DNA from 2 places in the Escherichia marmotae genome. Region 2 is predicted to be linked to the other one. Evidence: predicted binding sites of a transcription regulator. Region 2 holds the regulator's gene; the other holds the start of a gene.
What was found. Region 2 encodes Fur, which represses iron uptake genes when iron is present. Its sites were predicted from a motif close to ATAATAATGAGAACNACTATCAA; they were not measured.
Positions count from the first base shown of each region.

Region 1: gpmA (2,3-diphosphoglycerate-dependent phosphoglycerate mutase) is a predicted target of Fur. The motif match lies at 8,723-8,745, and genes of this name have one in related genera.

Region 1 covers NZ_CP025979.1:1,644,290-1,655,203, forward strand. The annotation lists gene ltrA (group II intron reverse transcriptase/maturase) at 1-993, opposite strand, end outside; gene acrZ (multidrug efflux pump accessory protein AcrZ) at 1,444-1,593, opposite strand; gene modE (molybdenum-dependent transcriptional regulator) at 1,722-2,510, shown strand; gene modF (molybdate ABC transporter ATP-binding protein ModF) at 2,578-4,050, shown strand; gene galE (UDP-glucose 4-epimerase GalE) at 4,311-5,327, shown strand; gene galT (galactose-1-phosphate uridylyltransferase) at 5,337-6,383, shown strand; gene galK (galactokinase) at 6,387-7,535, shown strand; gene galM (galactose-1-epimerase) at 7,529-8,569, shown strand; gene gpmA (2,3-diphosphoglycerate-dependent phosphoglycerate mutase) at 8,772-9,524, shown strand; gene aroG (3-deoxy-7-phosphoheptulonate synthase AroG) at 9,697-10,749, opposite strand.
Region 2 covers NZ_CP025979.1:1,772,057-1,782,970, reverse strand. The annotation lists gene nagE (PTS N-acetyl glucosamine transporter subunit IIABC) at 1-184, shown strand, start outside; gene glnS (glutamine--tRNA ligase) at 428-2,092, shown strand; gene chiP (chitoporin ChiP) at 2,548-3,954, shown strand; gene C1192_RS09310 (ChiQ/YbfN family lipoprotein) at 4,004-4,336, shown strand; gene fur (ferric iron uptake transcriptional regulator) at 4,430-4,876, opposite strand; gene uof (fur leader peptide) at 4,869-4,955, opposite strand; gene fldA (flavodoxin FldA) at 5,165-5,695, opposite strand; gene ybfE (LexA regulated protein) at 5,887-6,180, opposite strand; gene ybfF (esterase) at 6,320-7,084, opposite strand; gene seqA (replication initiation negative regulator SeqA) at 7,269-7,814, shown strand; gene pgm (phosphoglucomutase (alpha-D-glucose-1,6-bisphosphate-dependent)) at 7,843-9,483, shown strand; gene kdpE (two-component system response regulator KdpE) at 9,647-10,324, opposite strand; gene kdpD (two-component system sensor histidine kinase KdpD) at 10,321-10,914, opposite strand, start outside.

The DNA.
Region 1 (10,914 bases), 130 kb from region 2:
CCGTTTTATCGACTCCGGCGATACCACGCACCATACCTTCCGCCCCCTTATGAAGCTGTATCCAAGGAACTTGCGCGTTTCAGGGCGTGCTACAGCACTCTTCTTCGCGTTGACCTTCAGCTTCAGTTTATGGCTCAGCCAGTGCGTCAACCCCGCCATGATCCGGTTGCCTGCCCGTTCGCTTTTCACGTAGACATTACAGTCGTCTGCGTACCGCACGAACTTCAGACCACGTTTCTCCAGTTCCTTGTCGAGGTCGTCAAGCAGCAGGTTCGATAGCAGCGGCGACAGTGGGCCGCCCTGCGGCGTTCCTTCTGTCACCGGCCTTACCAGACCTGCGTCCATCACCCCTGCATTCAGGAACCTGCGGATAAGTGACAACACCCGTTTATCCGATACTCGTTTCTCTATCCGGCTCATCAGCACATCGTGATTTACCCGGTCGAAGAACTTCTCCAGATCGAGGTCGACCACCCAGTGATACCCGGCCCCGATATGTTCCCGGGCTTGTATCACTGCCTGGTGGGCCGAACGACCGGGACGGAACCCGTAGCTGTTGTCGCTGAACGAGCTATCCCACTGTGCCTGCAATACCTGCATCATCGCCTGCTGGATGAAGCGATCCACCACCGTCGGGATGCCCAGCAGACGTTCGCCGCCGCCGGGCTTCGGTATGGACACTCTTCTCACAGGAGATGGGCGGTATCTGCCGGACAGCAGTTGCGCTTTCAGCTCTGGCCAGTGGTGCCTCAGGTAGTCCGGCAGTTCGCTTACGCGCATACCATCGACTCCCGCTGCACCTTTGTTGGCTTTAACTCTTTTCAGGGCTTGCCTGAGATTGACTGGTTCACAAATGGCTTCCATCAGCCACACTGTTGACGACGGACTTTCTCTGTTCGTCGGTGCCTGCACGGTTTCAGCCCCCGGAAGGGCGGCGTTCGGGGCTTCACCCCGTTCCCCGGCCTCAGGGTCGCGATGCGTTTTCTGCTGCATGACCGTTCAGAACCTCCGTTGATACTCGTCACTCATTACCGTTCGGGCCTTCGGGTGTCATGCCCTACTATGCCCTCTGCTGACTCCTGTCCGCCGGTCAGCGCCCCTTACGGTACGCTCAGTTCTGGATACAGAACGACGGACAGGCCTCCCGGGGTAAGTTCAGCCGCCTTCACCACACACCTGTCCGATTTACCACCCCGGTTCTTGATGGTTATGGCCTTCGCAATTCTTTGCTTGCTCCGCCAACCGGGTAGGCCTCGTATCGGATTTCTGTTCGTCAGGTCATGGATTTGCTTCACGCTTCCTTCAGACCCCGCCTCACGACGACGCCCTTGCGCTTCGCTAGTCCTTCGCCACCATCAGGCTGGACAGGGGACTTTCACCCCCGAGCTGCTGAACATGCCCGGCACACAAAGAAAATGCCCGACCGAGCGGGCATTCATGGAATCAATGATTTTGTCCGGGCTGGTCTTTTTTACCAACACCAGAAAAGATGTTGAATACTTCACCAAGACCGTAAATCAGACCCAGGATGATGGCCATCACGACAGGTACCATGATTACGGCGAATACCAGACTTTTTAATAACTCTAACATGGTCAACTCCAGATATAGTCCTGTCATTATTCTAACCGCTAAGCACAGAAAAGCACTCCCCTTTTGTGCGGTCAGCTTTGCGTGGCGCTCATTTTCCGTCACAATAAGACTTTTGCCAGGACATTGTTATGCAGGCCGAAATCCTTCTCACTCTTAAGCTTCAACAAAAGCTCTTTGCCGACCCACGCCGCATTTCGCTACTAAAGCACATCGCGCTTTCCGGTTCCATCAGCCAGGGGGCAAAAGATGCCGGTATCAGCTATAAAAGCGCCTGGGATGCCATTAACGAGATGAATCAGTTAAGTGAGCATACGCTGGTTGAGCGTGCAACGGGTGGAAAAGGCGGCGGCGGTGCGGTACTGACCCGCTATGGTCAGCGGCTGATTCAGCTTTACGATCTTCTCGCCCAGATCCAGCAAAAAGCCTTTGATGTGTTAAGTGACGATGACGCCCTGCCGCTGAACAGCCTGCTGGCAGCTATCTCACGTTTCTCACTGCAAACCAGCGCCCGTAACCAATGGTTCGGCACCATCACCGCACGCGATCATGATGACGTTCAACAGCATGTTGATGTCTTACTGGCCGACGGCAAAACACGGTTAAAAGTCGCAATTACCGCGCAAAGTGGCGCGCGTCTGGGGCTGGATGAAGGCAAAGAAGTGTTGATTCTGCTGAAAGCGCCGTGGGTGAACATTACCCAGGATGACACGGTGGCCCAGGGTGCCGACAACCAATTACCGGGTATTATTAGTCATATTGAGCGCGGCGCGGAACAGTGCGAAGTATTAATGGCGTTACCAGACGGGCAAACCCTGTGCGCCACGGTGCCGGTAAATGAAGCCGCATCTTTTAAGCAAGGGCAAAATGTCACGGCTTACTTTAACGCCGACAGTGTGATTATCGCCACGCTGTGTTAAGCGTGTTGACAATTTGTTATGAAACACGTATCCCTGTCAGTAATCGCTGCACAAAATGGGATACAAAATGTCATCGTTGCAAATTTTGCAAGGCACGTTTCGTCTTAGCGACACAAAAACGCTGCAATTGCATCAGCTAAATTTAAACGCGGGTGATAGTTGGGCGTTTGTCGGTTCTAACGGTAGCGGGAAGTCGGCGCTGGCTCGCGCGCTGGCAGGTGAACTTCCGCTATTGAAAGGCGAACGGCAAAGCCAGTTTTCCCACATCACTCGTCTCTCCTTCGAGCAATTGCAAAAGCTCGTCAGCGATGAATGGCTGCGTAATAACACCGATATGCTCAGCCCTGGCGAAGATGACACCGGGCGCACCACGGCAGAGATCATTCAGGATGAAGTTAAGGATACTCAGCGTTGCGCTCAACTGGCGCAACAGTTCAGCATTACCGCTCTCCTCGACCGACGTTTTAAATATCTTTCTACTGGCGAAACGCGCAAAACCCTTTTGTGTCAGGCGCTGATGTCGGAGCCTGACTTGCTGATTTTAGATGAACCGTTCGATGGTCTTGATGTTGCCTCACGTCAGCAACTGGCAGAACTACTCGCTTCGTTACATCAGTCAGGGATTACTCTGGTATTGGTACTCAATCGCTTCGATGAGATCCCGGAATTTGTCCAGTTTGCCGGTGTGCTGGCGGATTGCACATTAACGGAAACTGGCGCTAAAGAGGAACTGCTCCGGCAGGCTCTCGTCGCCCAACTGGCACACAGTGAGCGGCTTGATGGCGTGCATCTACCAGAGCCGGATGAGCCTTCAGCACGTCACACCTTACCCGCCAGCGAACCACGAATTGTACTAAGCAACGGCGTGGTTTCTTATAACGATCGCCCTATTCTTAACAACCTTAGCTGGCAGGTGAATCCTGGCGAACACTGGCAAATTGTCGGGCCAAATGGCGCGGGAAAATCGACGTTATTAAGCCTGATTACTGGCGATCATCCGCAAGGTTACAGCAACGATTTGACGCTTTTCGGACGGCGTCGCGGCAGCGGTGAAACCATCTGGGATATCAAAAAACATATCGGTTACGTCAGCAGTAGTTTGCATCTGGATTACCGCGTCAGTACTACCGTGCGCAACGTGATCCTTTCTGGTTATTTTGATTCCATTGGCATTTATCAGGCCGTTTCAGATCGCCAGAAAAAACTGGTGCAACAGTGGCTGGATATTCTCGGCATTGATAAACGCACCGCTGACGCGCCCTTCCATAGTCTTTCCTGGGGACAGCAGCGTCTGGCGTTAATCGTGCGGGCGTTGGTGAAGCATCCTACATTGCTTATTCTCGATGAACCTTTACAAGGGCTTGACCCGCTGAATCGCCAGCTTATCCGCCGTTTTGTGGATATACTGATTAGCGAAGGTGAAACGCAGTTGTTGTTTGTTTCGCACCACGCTGAAGATGCACCAGCCTGTATTACCCATCGGCTGGAGTTCGTGCCGGATGGCAACCTCTATCGCTATGCGCTGACAAAAATAAGCTAAGTCTGTAATGCTGACTGTGCCGGATGCGGCGTAAACGCCTAATCCGGCCTACGGTTAGACACATCCAGGCATGAAAACACCTCTTTTTTCAGATAAAAGACGCAATCATTCACCAACTCTCTGTTTTATAATCGCTTAATCGCACATAAAAGATGGCTAAATTCTTGTGTAAACGATTCCACTAATTTATTCCATGTCACACTTTTCGCATCTTTGTTATGCTATGGTTATTTCATACCATAAGCCTGATGGAGCGAATTATGAGAGTTCTGGTTACCGGTGGTAGCGGTTACATTGGAAGTCATACCTGTGTGCAATTACTGCAAAACGGTCATGATGTCATCATTCTTGATAACCTCTGTAACAGTAAGCGCAGCGTACTGCCTGTTATCGAGCGTTTAGGCGGCAAACATCCGACATTTGTTGAAGGCGATATTCGCAACGAAGCGTTGATGACCGAGATCCTGCACGATCACGCTATCGATACCGTGATCCACTTCGCCGGGCTGAAAGCCGTTGGCGAGTCGGTACAAAAACCGCTGGAATATTACGATAACAACGTCAATGGCACCCTGCGTCTGATTAGCGCCATGCGCGCCGCGAACGTCAAAAACTTTATCTTCAGCTCCTCCGCCACCGTCTATGGCGATCAACCCAAAATTCCTTACGTTGAGAGCTTCCCGACCGGCACACCGCAAAGCCCTTACGGCAAAAGCAAGCTGATGGTGGAACAGATCCTTACCGACCTGCAAAAAGCCCAGCCGGACTGGAGCATTGCTCTGCTGCGCTACTTCAACCCGGTTGGTGCGCATCCGTCGGGCGATATGGGCGAAGATCCGCAAGGTATTCCGAATAACCTGATGCCATATATCGCCCAGGTTGCTGTAGGCCGTCGCGACTCTCTGGCTATTTTTGGTAACGATTATCCGACCGAAGATGGCACTGGTGTTCGCGATTACATCCACGTAATGGATCTGGCGGACGGTCACGTCGTGGCGATGGAAAAACTGGCGAACAAGCCAGGCGTACACATCTACAACCTCGGTGCAGGCGTAGGCAGCAGCGTGCTGGACGTGGTTAATGCCTTCAGTAAAGCCTGCGGCAAGCCGGTTAACTATCATTTTGCACCGCGCCGTGCGGGCGACCTCCCGGCCTACTGGGCGGATGCCAGCAAAGCCGACCGCGAACTGAACTGGCGCGTAACGCGCACACTCGATGAAATGGCGCAGGACACCTGGCACTGGCAGTCACGCCATCCACAGGGATATCCCGATTAAGGAACGACCATGACGCAATTTAATCCCGTTGATCATCCACATCGCCGCTATAACCCGCTCACCGGGCAATGGATTCTGGTTTCACCGCATCGCGCAAAGCGCCCCTGGCAGGGGGCGCAGGAAACGCCAGCTAAACAGGTGTTGCCTGCGCACGATCCTGATTGCTTCCTCTGCGCAGGTAATGTGCGGGTTACAGGCGATAAAAACCCCGATTACACCGGGACTTACGTTTTCACCAATGACTTTGCGGCATTGATGTCTGACACGCCAGATGCACCAGAAAGCAACGATCCGCTGATGCGTTGCCAGAGCGCACGTGGCACCAGCCGGGTGATCTGCTTTTCACCGGATCACAGTAAAACGCTGCCAGAGTTAAGCGTTGCCGCGTTGACGGAAATCGTCAAAACCTGGCAGGAACAAACCGCAGAGCTGGGAAAAACGTACCCGTGGGTGCAGGTGTTTGAAAACAAAGGGGCGGCAATGGGCTGCTCGAACCCGCATCCGCACGGACAGATTTGGGCAAATAGCTTCCTGCCTAACGAAGCTGAGCGCGAAGACCGCCTGCAAAAAGAATATTTCGCCCAACAGAAATCCCCCATGCTGGTGGATTATGTCCAGCGTGAACTGGCTGATGGTAGCCGTACCGTTGTTGAAACCGAACACTGGTTAGCCGTGGTGCCTTACTGGGCTGCCTGGCCGTTCGAAACGTTGCTGCTGCCCAAAGCCCATGTTCTGCGGATCACCGATTTGACCGACGCCCAGCGCAGCGATCTGGCACTGGCGTTGAAAAAGCTGACCAGTCGTTATGACAATCTTTTCCAGTGCTCCTTCCCTTACTCGATGGGCTGGCACGGTGCGCCGTTTAATGGCGAAGAGAACCAACACTGGCAGTTGCACGCGCACTTTTATCCACCTCTGTTACGCTCTGCCACCGTGCGTAAATTTATGGTCGGTTATGAAATGCTGGCAGAAACCCAGCGAGACCTGACAGCAGAACAGGCAGCAGAGCGTTTGCGTGCAGTCAGCGATATCCATTTTCGCGAATCCGGAGTGTAAGAAATGAGTCTGAAAGAAAAAACACAATCTCTGTTTGCCAACGCATTTGGCTACCCTGCCACTCATACCATTCAGGCGCCTGGCCGCGTGAATCTAATTGGCGAACACACCGACTACAACGATGGTTTTGTTCTGCCCTGCGCGATTGATTATCAAACGGTAATTAGCTGTGCGCCGCGTGATGATCGCAAAGTACGCGTTATGGCTGCCGATTATGAAAATCAGATTGACGAGTTTTCCCTTGATGCGCCCATTGTCGCGCATGACAGCTACCAATGGGCCAACTATGTCCGTGGCGTGGTGAAACATCTGCAACTGCGCAATAACAGCTTTGGTGGCGTGGACATGGTGATCAGCGGCAACGTGCCGCAGGGTGCCGGGTTAAGTTCTTCCGCTTCGCTGGAAGTCGCAGTCGGTACTGTATTGCAACAGCTTTACCATCTGCCGCTGGACGGCGCACAAATCGCGCTTAACGGTCAGGAAGCTGAAAACCAGTTTGTGGGCTGTAACTGCGGGATCATGGATCAGTTGATTTCCGCTCTGGGCAAGAAAGATCATGCATTATTGCTCGACTGCCGCTCACTGGGGACTAAAGCTGTTTCCATGCCGAAAGGTGTGGCGGTGGTGATTATCAACAGTAACTTCAAACGCACTCTGGTCGGCAGCGAATACAACACCCGCCGTGAACAGTGTGAAACCGGTGCGCGTTTCTTCCAACAGCCAGCCCTGCGCGATGTCACCATTGAAGAGTTCAACGCCGTAGCGCATGAACTGGATCCGATCGTCGCAAAACGCGTGCGTCACGTTCTGACCGAAAACGCCCGTACCGTTGAAGCTGCCAACGCGCTGGAGCAAGGCGACCTGAAACGTATGGGTGAGTTGATGGCGGAGTCTCATGCCTCTATGCGCGATGACTTCGAAATCACCGTACCGCAAATTGATACCCTGGTAGAAATCGTAAAAGCAGTGATTGGCGACAAAGGGGGCGTGCGCATGACCGGTGGTGGGTTTGGCGGCTGTATTGTTGCGCTGATCCCGGAAGAACTGGTGCCTGCAGTACAGCACGCTGTTGCTGAACAATATGAAGCAAAAACAGGCATTAAAGAGACTTTTTACGTGTGTAAACCATCACAAGGAGCAGGACAGTGCTGAATGAAACTCCCGCACTGGCACCCGATGGTCAGCCGTACCGACTGTTAACTTTGCGTAACAACGCAGGGATGGTAGTCACGCTGATGGACTGGGGTGCAACTTTACTTTCCGCCCGTATTCCGCTTTCCGATGGCAGCGTCCGCGAGGCGCTGCTCGGCTGTGCCAGCCCGGAATGCTATCAGGATCAGGCCGCATTTCTGGGGGCCTCTATTGGTCGCTATGCCAACCGTATCGCCAATAGCCGTTATACCTTTGACGACGAAACTGTAACGCTGTTGCCAAGTCAGGGTGTCAACCAGCTACACGGCGGCCCGGAAGGATTCGATAAACGTCGCTGGCAGATTGTAAATCAGAACGATCGTCAGGTGCTGTTTGCCCTGACTTCAGAAGATGGCGATCAGGGCTTTCCGGGTAATCTCGGCGCGACGGTGCAGTATCGTCTGACCGATGATAACCGTATCTCTATCACCTATCGCGCCACGGTTGATAAACCTTGCCCGGTGAATATGACTAACCACGTCTATTTCAACCTCGACGGTGAACAGTCTGACGTGCGTAATCACAAGCTGCAGATTCTGGCTGACGAATATCTGCCGGTAGATGAAAGCGGTATTCCGCACGACGGACTGAAATCTGTTGCCGGTACGTCTTTTGATTTCCGCAGCGCCAAAATCATCGCCAGTGAGTTTCTTGCCGACGAAGATCAGCGCAAAGTGAAAGGTTACGATCACGCGTTCTTGTTGCAGGCCAAAGGCGATGGCAAGAAAGTGGCAGCGCATGTCTGGTCAGCAGATGAGAAATTGCAGCTTAAGGTCTACACCACCGCTCCGGCTTTGCAATTTTACTCCGGCAACTTCCTTGGTGGCACACCCTCACGGGGAACAGAACCTTACGCCGACTGGCAAGGTCTGGCGCTGGAAAGCGAGTTTTTGCCGGACAGCCCGAACCATCCTGAATGGCCGCAGCCGGACTGTTTCTTACGCCCAGGCGAAGAGTATTCCAGCCAGACGGAATATCAGTTTATTGCACAGTGACTTCAAGCCCTCAATATGAGGGCTTTCTCATCGTATCGTTCATCTTGCCAGCAAATGAAGACATATTTGCAACTCAATATTCACAACAACCTTACACTGCGACACTATTTTCGCTATGGTTATGCGTAAGCATTGCTGTTGTTATCCCACGGCAATATAATGAGAATTATTATCATTAAATAATGATTTGAGGAGTAAGTATATGGCTGTAACTAAGCTGGTTCTGGTTCGTCATGGCGAAAGCCAGTGGAATAAAGAAAACCGTTTCACCGGTTGGTACGACGTGGATCTGTCTGAGAAAGGCGTAAGCGAAGCAAAAGCAGCAGGCAAGCTGCTGAAAGAGGAAGGTTACAGCTTTGACTTTGCTTACACCTCTGTGCTGAAGCGCGCTATCCATACTCTGTGGAATGTGCTGGACGAACTGGATCAGGCATGGCTGCCCGTTGAGAAATCCTGGAAACTGAACGAACGTCACTACGGTGCGTTGCAGGGTCTGAACAAAGCGGAAACCGCTGAAAAATATGGCGACGAGCAGGTGAAACAGTGGCGTCGTGGTTTTGCGGTAACTCCGCCGGAACTGACTAAAGATGATGAGCGTTATCCGGGCCACGATCCGCGTTACGCTAAACTGAGCGAAAAAGAGCTGCCGCTGACGGAAAGCCTGGCGCTGACCATTGACCGCGTGATCCCTTACTGGAATGAAACCATTCTGCCACGCATGAAGAGCGGTGAGCGCGTGATCATCGCGGCACATGGTAACTCCCTGCGTGCGCTGGTGAAATATCTCGATAACATGAGTGAAGAAGAGATCCTTGAGCTGAATATCCCGACTGGCGTACCGCTGGTGTATGAGTTTGACGAAAACTTCAAACCTCTGAAACGTTATTACCTGGGTAATGCTGACGAGATCGCGGCGAAAGCAGCGGCCGTTGCGAACCAGGGTAAAGCAAAGTAAGCGTAATCCGTTGAAAAAATGAGAAAGCCGACTGCAAGTGAGTCGGCTTTTTTTGTTTTTGCACAAGGCGTACGTAACTGACAACGGAGCACATTGCCTGATGCGACGCTACGCGTCTTATCAGGCCTACAAACGTACAGTCATGGCAATTCGCAGGTCGGGACTATAAACCTTATCCGCGACGTGCTTTTACGGCGTTCGCCAGTTGACGTAACAGAGAGTCGGTATCTTCCCAGCCAATGCAGGCATCGGTGATGCTCTTGCCATAGGCCAGCGGCTCACCGCTTTCCAGACTCTGGTTCCCTTCAACCAGGTGACTTTCCACCATCACGCCAATAATGGCATTTTCACCACCGGCAATCTGCTGGCAAACGTCAGCGCAAACTTCCATCTGCTTTTTGAATTGTTTGGACGAATTTGCATGGCTGAAATCAATCATCACCTGCGCCGGTAAACCCGCTTTTTTCAGCCCTTCTTTCACTTCAGCAACGTGTTTCGCACTGTAGTTAGGCTCTTTACCGCCGCGCAGAATGATATGGCAATCGCCGTTACCGCTGGTATTCACAATTGCCGAATGACCCCATTTGGTCACTGACAGGAAGCAGTGCGGCGCACCAGCAGCATTAATGGCATCAATAGCCACTTTAATCGTGCCATCGGTGCCATTTTTGAATCCTACCGGGCAAGAAAGACCAGACGCCAGTTCACGGTGAACCTGCGATTCGGTTGTACGTGCGCCAATTGCGCCCCAACTCATCAGGTCGGCCAGATACTGCGGGGTGATCATATCGAGAAACTCACCTGCTGCTGGCAGGCCACTATCGTTAATGTCGAGCAGCAATTTACGAGCAATGCGCAAACCGTCGTTGATCTGGAAACTGTTATCCATATGCGGATCGTTGATCAACCCTTTCCAACCCACTGTCGTACGCGGCTTTTCAAAATAGACACGCATGACGATTTCCAGCTCGTCTTTCAGCTCTTCACGCAGCGCCAGCAAGCGGGTTGCATACTCTTTAGCGGCTACAGGATCATGAATCGAACAAGGGCCAATCACCACTAACAGGCGATCATCATTACCTTTCAGGATCTTGTGGATCGCTTTACGGGCATGGGCAACCGTATTCGCGGCATTTTCGGTAGCGGGGAATTTTTCCAGCAATGCGACAGGCGGAAGTAACTCTTTGATTTCTTTGATGCGTAAATCGTCGTTCTGATAATTCATGTCTGTTCCAGTGTTGCCATACTTAATTTAGTGAATGCAATAGTTCCAATCTATATCTTCCGTCAGAATGTGTAAACGGGGTTTTACACTATGAACGGAATAATCCTGGAATTAGCAAGAAAAACGCCAGATTGTCGCGAAAAACGAGATCTCACCTACAATTTC
Region 2 (10,914 bases):
GGGCGCGCAGGTAAGCGCAGGGCAACCGATTCTGGAAATGGATCTGGATTACCTGAACGCTAACGCTCGCTCGATGATCAGTCCGGTTGTTTGCAGCAATATCGACGATTTCAGCGGCCTGGTTATTAAAGCCCAGGGGCACGTCGTAGCGGGTCAAACACCGCTGTTTGAAATCAAAAAGTAATCGGCTTTATGCCTGATGCGACGCTTGACGCGTCTTATCAGGCCCGTAGGTTGGATAAGACGCGTCAAGCGTCGCATCCAACAATGACAAGCGGTGGGGGATCTTCTCTACCGCTTTTTTTTCATCAATCATCCCCATAATCTTTGTTAGATTTTTCGATTTTCTCTAACTAACAGTTGTCAGCCTGTCTCGCTTATAAGATCATACGCCGTTATACGTTGTTTACGCTTTGAGGAATCCACGATGAGTGAGGCTGAAGCCCGCCCGACTAACTTTATTCGTCAGATCATCGATGAAGATCTGGCCAGTGGTAAGCACACCACAGTACACACCCGTTTCCCGCCGGAGCCGAATGGCTATCTGCATATTGGCCATGCGAAATCTATCTGCCTGAACTTCGGGATCGCCCAGGACTATAAAGGCCAGTGCAACCTGCGTTTCGACGACACCAACCCGGTAAAAGAAGATATCGAGTACGTCGAGTCGATCAAAAACGACGTTGAGTGGTTAGGTTTTCACTGGTCAGGTAACGTCCGTTACTCCTCCGATTATTTTGATCAACTCCACGCCTATGCTGTTGAATTGATCAATAAAGGCCTGGCATATGTTGATGAACTGACGCCAGAGCAAATCCGCGAATATCGTGGCACTCTGACGCAGTCGGGTAAAAACAGCCCATACCGCGACCGCAGCGTTGAAGAGAACCTGGCGCTGTTCGAGAAGATGCGTACCGGCGGTTTTGAAGAAGGTAAAGCCTGCCTGCGTGCGAAAATCGACATGGCATCGCCGTTTATCGTGATGCGCGATCCGGTGCTGTATCGCATTAAGTTTGCTGAACATCATCAGACCGGCAACAAGTGGTGCATCTACCCGATGTACGACTTCACCCACTGCATCAGCGATGCGTTGGAAGGTATTACCCACTCTCTGTGTACGCTGGAGTTCCAGGACAACCGTCGTCTGTACGACTGGGTTCTGGACAACATCACTATTCCTGTTCATCCGCGCCAGTACGAATTCTCGCGTCTGAATCTGGAATACACCGTGATGTCCAAGCGTAAACTGAACCAGTTGGTGACCGACAAGCACGTAGAAGGCTGGGACGATCCGCGTATGCCGACCATTTCCGGTCTGCGTCGTCGTGGTTATACCGCGGCTTCTATTCGTGAGTTCTGCAAACGCATTGGCGTGACCAAGCAGGACAACACTATTGAGATGGCGTCGCTGGAATCCTGCATCCGTGAAGATCTTAACGAAAACGCCCCTCGCGCAATGGCAGTTATCGATCCAGTAAAACTGGTTATCGAAAACTATCAGGGCGAAGGCGAAATGGTTACCATGCCGAACCATCCGAACAAACCGGAAATGGGTAGCCGCCAGGTGCCGTTTAGTGCTGAGATTTGGATCGATCGTGCCGATTTCCGCGAAGAAGCCAACAAACAGTACAAACGTCTGGTGCTGGGTAAAGAAGTGCGTCTGCGTAATGCTTACGTGATTAAAGCGGAACGCGTGGAGAAAGATGCTGAAGGCAATATCACCACTATCTTCTGTACTTACGATGCTGACACCCTGAGCAAAGATCCGGCTGATGGTCGTAAGGTCAAAGGCGTTATCCACTGGGTAAGTGCGGCACATGCGCTACCGGTTGAAATCCGTCTGTATGACCGTCTGTTCAGCGTGCCGAATCCAGGCGCTGCGGATGATTTCCTGTCGGTGATTAACCCGGAATCGCTGGTGATCAAACAGGGCTTTGCTGAACCGTCGCTGAAAGATGCGGTAGCAGGTAAAGCGTTCCAGTTTGAGCGTGAAGGCTATTTCTGTCTCGACAGTCGCCATTCCACTGCGGAAAAACCAGTATTTAACCGCACCGTTGGGCTGCGTGATACCTGGGCGAAGGTTGGCGAGTAACGTTAAGTTCCACTTTGCCGGATAAGGCGTCCACGCCGCATCCGGTATGAACAAAGTGCACTTCGTCAACAATCCCAAACGCCGCACTCTGCGGCGTTTTTTCTGCTTTTCTTCGCGAATTAATTCCGCTTTGTAATTTATCCATAAAACAAATTTAAAATCACCAGCCATAATTTAATAGAATGCGACTGCCTTCATCCCACTGGAAAGCCGCATATTTTTCTTCTACGCGCTCTCCTGGTACAAATTTAAACCTTGTAACAAAAATCATCAAAATATGTGCGGTTGCTCATGTTCTTACATTCTCGTTACAGAAAGAGATTGATAATTCGCGGCGCGAAAAATAGTCTGTTCCTGTAGTCAGCGAGACTTTTCTCAACGCTACTTTTTTAATTTTTTATTTTTTCGCTGTTCACCCTTGGTGCAGCAATTTATACGTCAAAGAGGATTAACCCATGCGTACGTTTAGTGGTAAACGTAGTACGCTGGCGCTGGCTATCGCCGGTGTTACAGCAATGTCGGGCTTTATGGCAATGCCGGAGGCTCACGCCGAAGGATTTATCGACGATTCAACCTTAACCGGCGGTATCTATTACTGGCAGCGTGAACGTGACCGTAAAGATGTTACCGACGGCGACAAATACAAAACCAACCTTTCTCACTCCACCTGGAACGCCAACCTCGATTTTCAGTCTGGTTATGTCGCGGATATGTTCGGCCTTGATATTGCTGCGTTTACGGCGATTGAAATGGCGGAAAATGGCGACAGTTCACACCCGAACGAAATCGCTTTTTCGAAAAGTAATAAAGCCTATGACGAAGACTGGTCAGGCGATAAAAGCGGTATAAGCCTGTATAAAGCAGCGGCCAAATTTAAATACGGTCCGGCGTGGGCGAGAGCAGGTTATATTCAGCCAACCGGTCAGACGCTGTTAGCGCCGCACTGGAGCTTTATGCCGGGTACTTATCAGGGCGCGGAAGCCGGGGCTAATTTTGATTACGGTGATGCTGGTGCGTTGAGCTTCTCCTACATGTGGACCAACGAATATAAAGCGCCGTGGCATCTGGAAATGGATGAGTTTTATCAGAACGATAAAACCACCAAAGTTGATTACCTGCACTCCCTCGGGGCGAAGTACGATTTCAAAAATAACCTCGTGCTGGAAGTGGCATTTGGTCAGGCTGAAGGGTATATCGATCAGTATTTTGCTAAAGCCAGCTACAAATTTGATATCGCCGGTAGCCCGCTAACTACCAGCTACCAGTTCTACGGTACGCGCGATAAAGTTGACGATCGCAGCGTCAACGATCTTTACGACGGCACCGCCTGGCTACAGGCGTTGACCTTTGGCTACCGGGCGGCTGACGTAGTGGATTTGCGCCTGGAAGGCACCTGGGTGAAAGCTGACGGTCAGCAGGGGTACTTCTTACAGCGTATGACCCCAACCTACGCTTCCTCTAACGGCCGCCTGGATATCTGGTGGGATAACCGTTCTGATTTTAACGCCAACGGCGAAAAAGCGGTCTTCTTCGGCGCGATGTATGATCTGAAAAACTGGAATCTTCCAGGTTTCGCCATCGGCGCTTCTTACGTTTACGCCTGGGATGCCAAACCCGCTACCTGGCAGAGCAACCCGGATGCGTTCTACGACAAGAACCGGACTATTGAAGAGTCTGCATACAGCCTGGATGCGGTCTACACCCTTCAGGATGGTCGCGCCAAAGGTACGATGTTCAAGCTGCACTTCACCGAATACGATAACCACTCCGATATCCCGAGCTGGGGCGGCGGTTACGGCAACATCTTCCAGGATGAGCGTGACGTGAAGTTTATGGTTATCGCGCCATTCACTATCTTCTGATGTCCGACGCGGCAGGTTTTTCGCCTGCCGCACGTTTGAGGAATTTGCTATGAAGAAACTGATTCTCATCGCCATGATGGCATCGGGGTTGGTGGCCTGTGCGCAATCAACCGCGCCACAGGAAGATAGTCGTCTGAAAGAGGCGTACAGCGCCTGTATTAATACCGCACAAGGCTCGCCGGAAAAAATTGAAGCCTGCCAGAGCGTGTTAAACGTGCTGAAGAAAGAGAAACAACATCAGCAGTTTGCCGAGCAGGAAAGTGTGCGCGTGCTGGATTATCAGCAGTGTATTCAGGCAACGCAAACCGGTAATGATCAGGCGGTGAAAGCCGATTGTGATAAGGTCTGGCAGGAAATTCGCAGTAATAACGCTACGCAGTAAAAAACAAAAAGCGAGAGCTGTAACTCTCGCTTTTCTTATTTCTCTTTATAAAAAAGCCAACCCGCAGGTTGGCTTTTTCTCGTTCAGGCTGACTTAATTGCCTTCGTGCGCGTGCTCATCTTCGCGGCAATCGCCTTCGGCGCAGTGACCGTAAAGATAGAGACTATGGTTAGTCAGGCGAATGCCGTGTTTTGCGGCAATTTCACGCTGACGCGCTTCGATAGATTCATCACTAAATTCGATAACCTTGCCGCAATCGAGGCAGATCAGGTGATCGTGGTGATGTTGCTGGGTCAGTTCAAATACGGATTTACCGCCTTCAAAATTGTGGCGGGTGACGATACCGGCGTCGTCAAACTGGTTCAGTACGCGATATACGGTAGCCAGACCAATTTCTTCACCCATATCGATCAGACGTTTGTACAAATCTTCCGCACTGACGTGATGGTTGTCCGGCTCCTGAAGAACTTCCAGGATTTTTAAGCGTGGAAGCGTTACTTTCAGGCCAGCTTTCTTTAGGGCGGTATTGTTATCAGTCATGCGGAATCTGTCCTGTTACTAAGCGATTCACTTCATTAAAAGAAGTGACAGAATTTGCTCTTGAGATAATGCGTATCATTATAGAATTGCCATGCCTAAATGAAAACTACAAGTCCCTGGCAAATATTGTTAATAAAAACGTGGCTTAGCTTACATTTACATCGGTAAGGCCACTTCAACACTGGAACATTGTACAGGTACAACGGCAAAAGTTACAAATTTGTAGCAATTATTTTGATTGGCATTATCTATTAATACGGCGTAGACATGAGTCTACGCCGCATCACATCAGGCGTTGATAATTTCGTCGAGATGCAGCTCTTCAGAAATTTGTTTCACCCATTTTTCCACGCGTTCGGCGGTCAGTTCCGGCTGACGGTCTTCGTCGATAGCCAGACCGACAAAGTGGTTGTCATCCGCCAGACCTTTTGAGGCTTCGAAATGGTAGCCCGCAGTTGGCCAGTGACCAACGATGGTAGCACCACGCGGTTCGATGATGTCACGGATAGTGCCTAACGCGTCGCAGAAATATTCTGCGTAATCTTCCTGGTCGCCACAGCCAAACAGTGCAACCAGTTTACCATTGAAATCAATCTCTTCGAGAGTCGGGAAGAAGTCGTCCCAGTCACACTGCGCTTCGCCGTAGTACCAGGTTGGGATGCCCAGCAGCAGAATGTCATAAGCTTCCAGATCTTCTTTGCTGCTTTTTGCAATGTCATGGACATCGGCAACGTCTTTACCAAGCTGTTTTTGAATCATTTTTGCGATATTTTCGGTATTACCGGTGTCGCTGCCGAAAAAGATGCCAGTGATAGCCATGAGTGAAATAACCTCTTGAAACTTATTGAAATGGGGGTGGCAAATTGCCCACGGATAAAGGCAATCATAGCAGAACAGGCAGTCTTGCGGAATCAGCAAACTCGCAGGACTGCACACTGTGCTACACAATTTTTTTGTCCAACTTCAAGTTACATGGGCTGTAACCCGAATTATTTGAGTAAAGGATGGGATCAGACGATGCCCTGACTACGCAGCGCCGCGAGTTGTTGCATCAACATCTCTTCGATCAGTTCGCTACGGCTCATATTACGCGACTCTGCCAGCTCGTTCAGCGCCTCGACAGCTTCTGCATTCAGCTTCAGTTCGACACGCTTAAGACCACGTACTTTGTCGCGTTTTAGCTGGTTGCGTTTATTAATACGCAGCTGTTCATCGCGCGAAAGCGGATTGGTTTTCGGTCGTCCCGGTCGACGCTCGTGCGCGAACAGATCTAATGTCGTACGGTCCGTTTGTTCTTTGGCCATGATCTTGGTGACTTCGGGGGAAACAATCAGCCAGGCGTCTGCCCGGATGGATAGCGCGCCATAATACATCAGCGCGATGAGTCACGCCAACGCCCACGCGCGGAAAGCGACGCAGACGCTGGGTTTTTAATCAGTTGCATTAATCATTGAGATAGCGGCGGATGGCGCGCAGCACTGCATCAGGTTTTTCTGCGTGTACCCAGTGACCCGCACCTGCAATCACATGCGCCCGTGCCTGCGGAAATTGCGCCAGTAAATCATCACGATATTGTTCAGTAACATACGGCGAATTACCACCGGGGATAAATAGGGCGGGGTGATCCCACGCCGGGATTTTCTCCCAACCCACAATATGCGGATACTGATCCCACAACACCGGCACGTTAAAACGCCATTCGCCGTCAACGTAGGATTTCAACAGAAACTGAATCACCCCTTCTTCATTCAGATGCTGACGCATCACCGTCGCCGCCTGTTGACGTGTTTGTGCGTCAGATTCGCTGACCGCGTTGATGGCCGCGAAAATCTCATCATGACGGCGCACGTGATAATCGACGGGCGCAATATCGATTGCCACCAGTTTATCGATGCGATCAGGGGCCAGCGCGATGAGCGCCATTACTGCTTTGCCGCCCATTGAGTGGCCAATAAATGTCGCCTTATCGATCTGCTGAGCATCCAGCGTATCCAGCAGATCCTGCGCCATCGCCGGATAATTCATCACAGGATCGCGCGGTGAAAGTCCGTGGTTACGCATATCCACCTGGATGATATCGTGGTCGCTCACCAGGTCACGTGCCAGCACGCCGAGGTTGTCGAGACTACCAAACAGACCATGAACAAGGACGATGGGAGAATTATTGTGCTGATTTTGTGTAGATTGCGCGCGGATATTCAATTTCATGGCAAAGTTCTTTTTTTCGCGAAGTCGGGTTAGGGTATTATGTTGACCATTGTGCCACAGGGCTGCAACAAATAAGGTTTAATCCGAGTTTTTCTGCAAGCTAGGCTTGACGCTATCCGCTGCCGGGATTTATTCATATACTCCTGGCGACTTGTATTCAGCTAAGACACCGCACTGGATTAAGATGAAAACGATTGAAGTTGATGATGAACTCTACAGCTATATTGCCAGCCACACTAAGCATATCGGCGAGAGCGCATCCGACATTTTACGGCGTATGTTGAAGTTTTCCGCCGCATCACAGCCTGCTGCTCCGGTGACGAAAGAGGTTCGCATTGCGTCGCCTGCTATCGTCGAAGCGAAGCCGATCAAAACGATTAAAGACAAAGTACGCGCAATGCGTGAACTTCTGCTTTCCGATGAATACGCAGAGCAGAAGCGTGCGGTCAACCGCTTTATGCTGCTGTTGTCTACACTATATTCTCTTGACGCCCAGGCGTTTGCCGAAGCAACGGAATCGTTGCACGGTCGCACGCGCGTTTACTTTGCGGCAGATGAACAGACGCTGCTGAAAAATGGTAATCAGACCAAGCCGAAACACGTGCCAGGCACGCCGTATTGGGTGATCACCAACACTAACACTGGCCGTAAATGCAGCATGATTGAACACATCATGCAGTCGATGCAATTCCCGGCGGAATTGATTGAGAAGGTTTGCGGGACAATTTAAAACAACGTTGCAGATAAAGGACAAAGCAATGGCAATCCACAATCGTGCAGGCCAGCCTGCACAACAGAGTGATTTGATTAATGTCGCCCAACTGACGGCACAATATTATGTACTGAAACCAGAAGCAGGGAATGCGGAGCACGCGGTGAAATTCGGTACTTCCGGTCACCGTGGCAGTGCAGCGCGCCACAGCTTTAACGAGCCGCACATTCTGGCGATCGCTCAAGCGATTGCCGAAGAACGTGCGAAAAACGGCATCACTGGCCCTTGCTATGTGGGTAAAGATACTCACGCCTTGTCCGAACCTGCATTCATTTCCGTGCTGGAAGTGCTGGCAGCAAACGGGGTTGATGTCATTGTGCAGGAAAATAATGGCTTCACTCCGACACCTGCCGTTTCCAATGCCATTCTGGTTCACAACAAAAAAGGTGGCCCGCTGGCAGATGGTATCGTGATTACGCCGTCCCATAACCCGCCGGAAGATGGTGGTATCAAATACAATCCGCCAAATGGTGGCCCGGCTGATACCAACGTCACCAAAGTGGTGGAAGACAGGGCCAACGCACTGCTGGCCGATGGCCTGAAAGATGTGAAGCGTATCTCCCTTGAGGAAGCGATGGCATCCGGTCATGTGAAAGAACAAGATCTGGTGCAACCGTTCGTGGAAGGCCTGGCCGATATCGTCGATATGGCGGCGATTCAGAAGGCTGGCCTGACGCTGGGTGTCGATCCGTTGGGTGGTTCCGGTATCGAATACTGGAAGCGCATTGGCGAGTATTACAATCTCAACCTGACCATCGTTAACGATCAGGTCGATCAGACTTTCCGCTTTATGCACCTCGACAAAGACGGCGCGATCCGTATGGACTGCTCCTCTGAGTGTGCGATGGCGGGTCTGCTGGCACTGCGTGATAAGTTCGATCTGGCGTTTGCTAACGATCCGGATTATGACCGTCACGGCATCGTTACTCCGGCAGGGTTGATGAATCCGAACCACTACCTGGCAGTAGCGATCAATTACTTGTTCCAGCATCGTCCGCAGTGGGGCAAAGATGTTGCCGTCGGTAAAACGCTGGTTTCTTCTGCGATGATCGACCGTGTGGTCAATGACCTGGGTCGCAAGCTGGTAGAAGTACCGGTAGGTTTCAAATGGTTTGTGGATGGTCTGTTTGACGGCAGCTTCGGCTTTGGCGGCGAAGAGAGCGCGGGCGCTTCGTTCCTGCGTTTCGACGGTAGGCCGTGGTCAACTGATAAAGACGGCATCATTATGTGTCTGCTGGCGGCGGAAATTACTGCCGTCACCGGCAAAAACCCGCAGGAACACTACAACGAGCTGGCAAAACGCTTTGGTGCGCCGAGCTACAACCGTTTGCAGGCAGCAGCAACTTCCGCACAGAAAGCGGCGCTGTCTAAGCTGTCTCCGGAAATGGTGAGCGCCAGCACTCTGGCAGGCGACCCAATCACCGCGCGTCTGACCGCTGCGCCGGGCAACGGTGCTTCTATCGGTGGTTTGAAAGTGATGACCGACAACGGCTGGTTCGCCGCGCGTCCGTCAGGCACGGAAGACGCATACAAGATCTACTGCGAAAGCTTCCTTGGCGAAGCACATCGTAAGCAGATCGAGAAAGAGGCGGTTGAGATTGTTAGCGAAGTTCTGAAAAACGCGTAATCATATAAAGTAAAAAAAAAGGGCGGTCGGAAGATCGCCCTTTTTTACTTATGACCGCCTGATGCGCTACGCTTATCAGGCCTACGAGAATAGTGCAATATATTGAATTTTCACTATTTTGTAGGCCGGACAAGGCGTTTTCGCGCATCAGACAAATAACACCCTAAAGCATAAACCGATACCCAATACCGGTTTCAGTAATAAAATGGCGAGGTCGGGCCGGGTCTTGTTCCAGTTTTTGTCGCAGATGCCCCATATAAATCCGCAAATAGTGACTGTGTTCGACCGCATTTGGCCCCCATACCTGGTTGAGTAACTGGCGCTGGGTAAGCACTTTCCCGGCGTTGTTGAGCAACACAGCCAGCAGGCGGAACTCTATCGGCGTCAAATGCACTTCTTCCTCGCCGCGATGGATCACGCGGGCGGCCAAATCAACGGTCACATCGGAAAATGTCACCACCGGATCGGGCGCGGCGGTGGCGGAGTGGCGGCGTAACGCGACGCGTAGACGAGCCTGCAATTCACCAATGCCAAACGGTTTACTCAGGTAATCATCAGCTCCGGCATCCAGCGCGGCGATTTTGTCGCTCTCTTCGCTACGTGCGGAAAGCACAATTACCGGCACCGCGCTCCACTGGCGCAGGTCGCGGATAAACTCAATTCCATCGCCATCGGGCAGGCCGAGATCGAGAATAATCAAATCCGGCTTACGGGTTGCCGCCTCCAGCAGCCCACGTTGCAGTGTTTCGGCCTCAAAGACGCGCATACCGTCGCCCTCCAGCGCTGTGCGCAGAAAGCGACGAATAGCCTGTTCATCTTCAACAATCAGAATGTTTGTCACATATCCTCATGAAATTCTTCAAGTTCAGGAGCGGTTTGCTGAGGAAGTGTAACACGAAAACAAGCGCCACCTTCCGGTCGGTTGAATGCGATGATCGTACCACCGTGTATTTCTACAATCGCCCGACAAATTGCCAACCCAAGCCCGACGCCCGGCACTGCTGACTCTTTATTCCCGCGGGCAAATTTATCAAAAATCGTCCGTTCCTGACCTTGTGGAATACCGGAGCCGTTATCCCAGACATCCAGTTGTAGTTGCTCTCCCTCGACATGGGCATCAATACCAATTTCAGCCTGCGTTCCCGCGTACTTCACCGCATTCTCCAGCAGATTAATCAGCACCCGCTCAAACAGTGGCCCGTCGACGTGGATCAAGGTCAGCGGTTCAGGCAGAGAGAGGTTGATGGGTGACGATAAACCTGGCTCCAGCATTTGCAGCGCACTGCCGACGACTTCTTCCAGCGTTAACCACTCTTTCTTCAAATTAAAGCCGCCGGACTGAATTCGCGCCATATCCAGCAAGTTATTTACCAGTCGGGTCGTGTTCAGCACATGCTGGCGAATTTCGCTGGCCTGGCGAGCGTGCGGAGA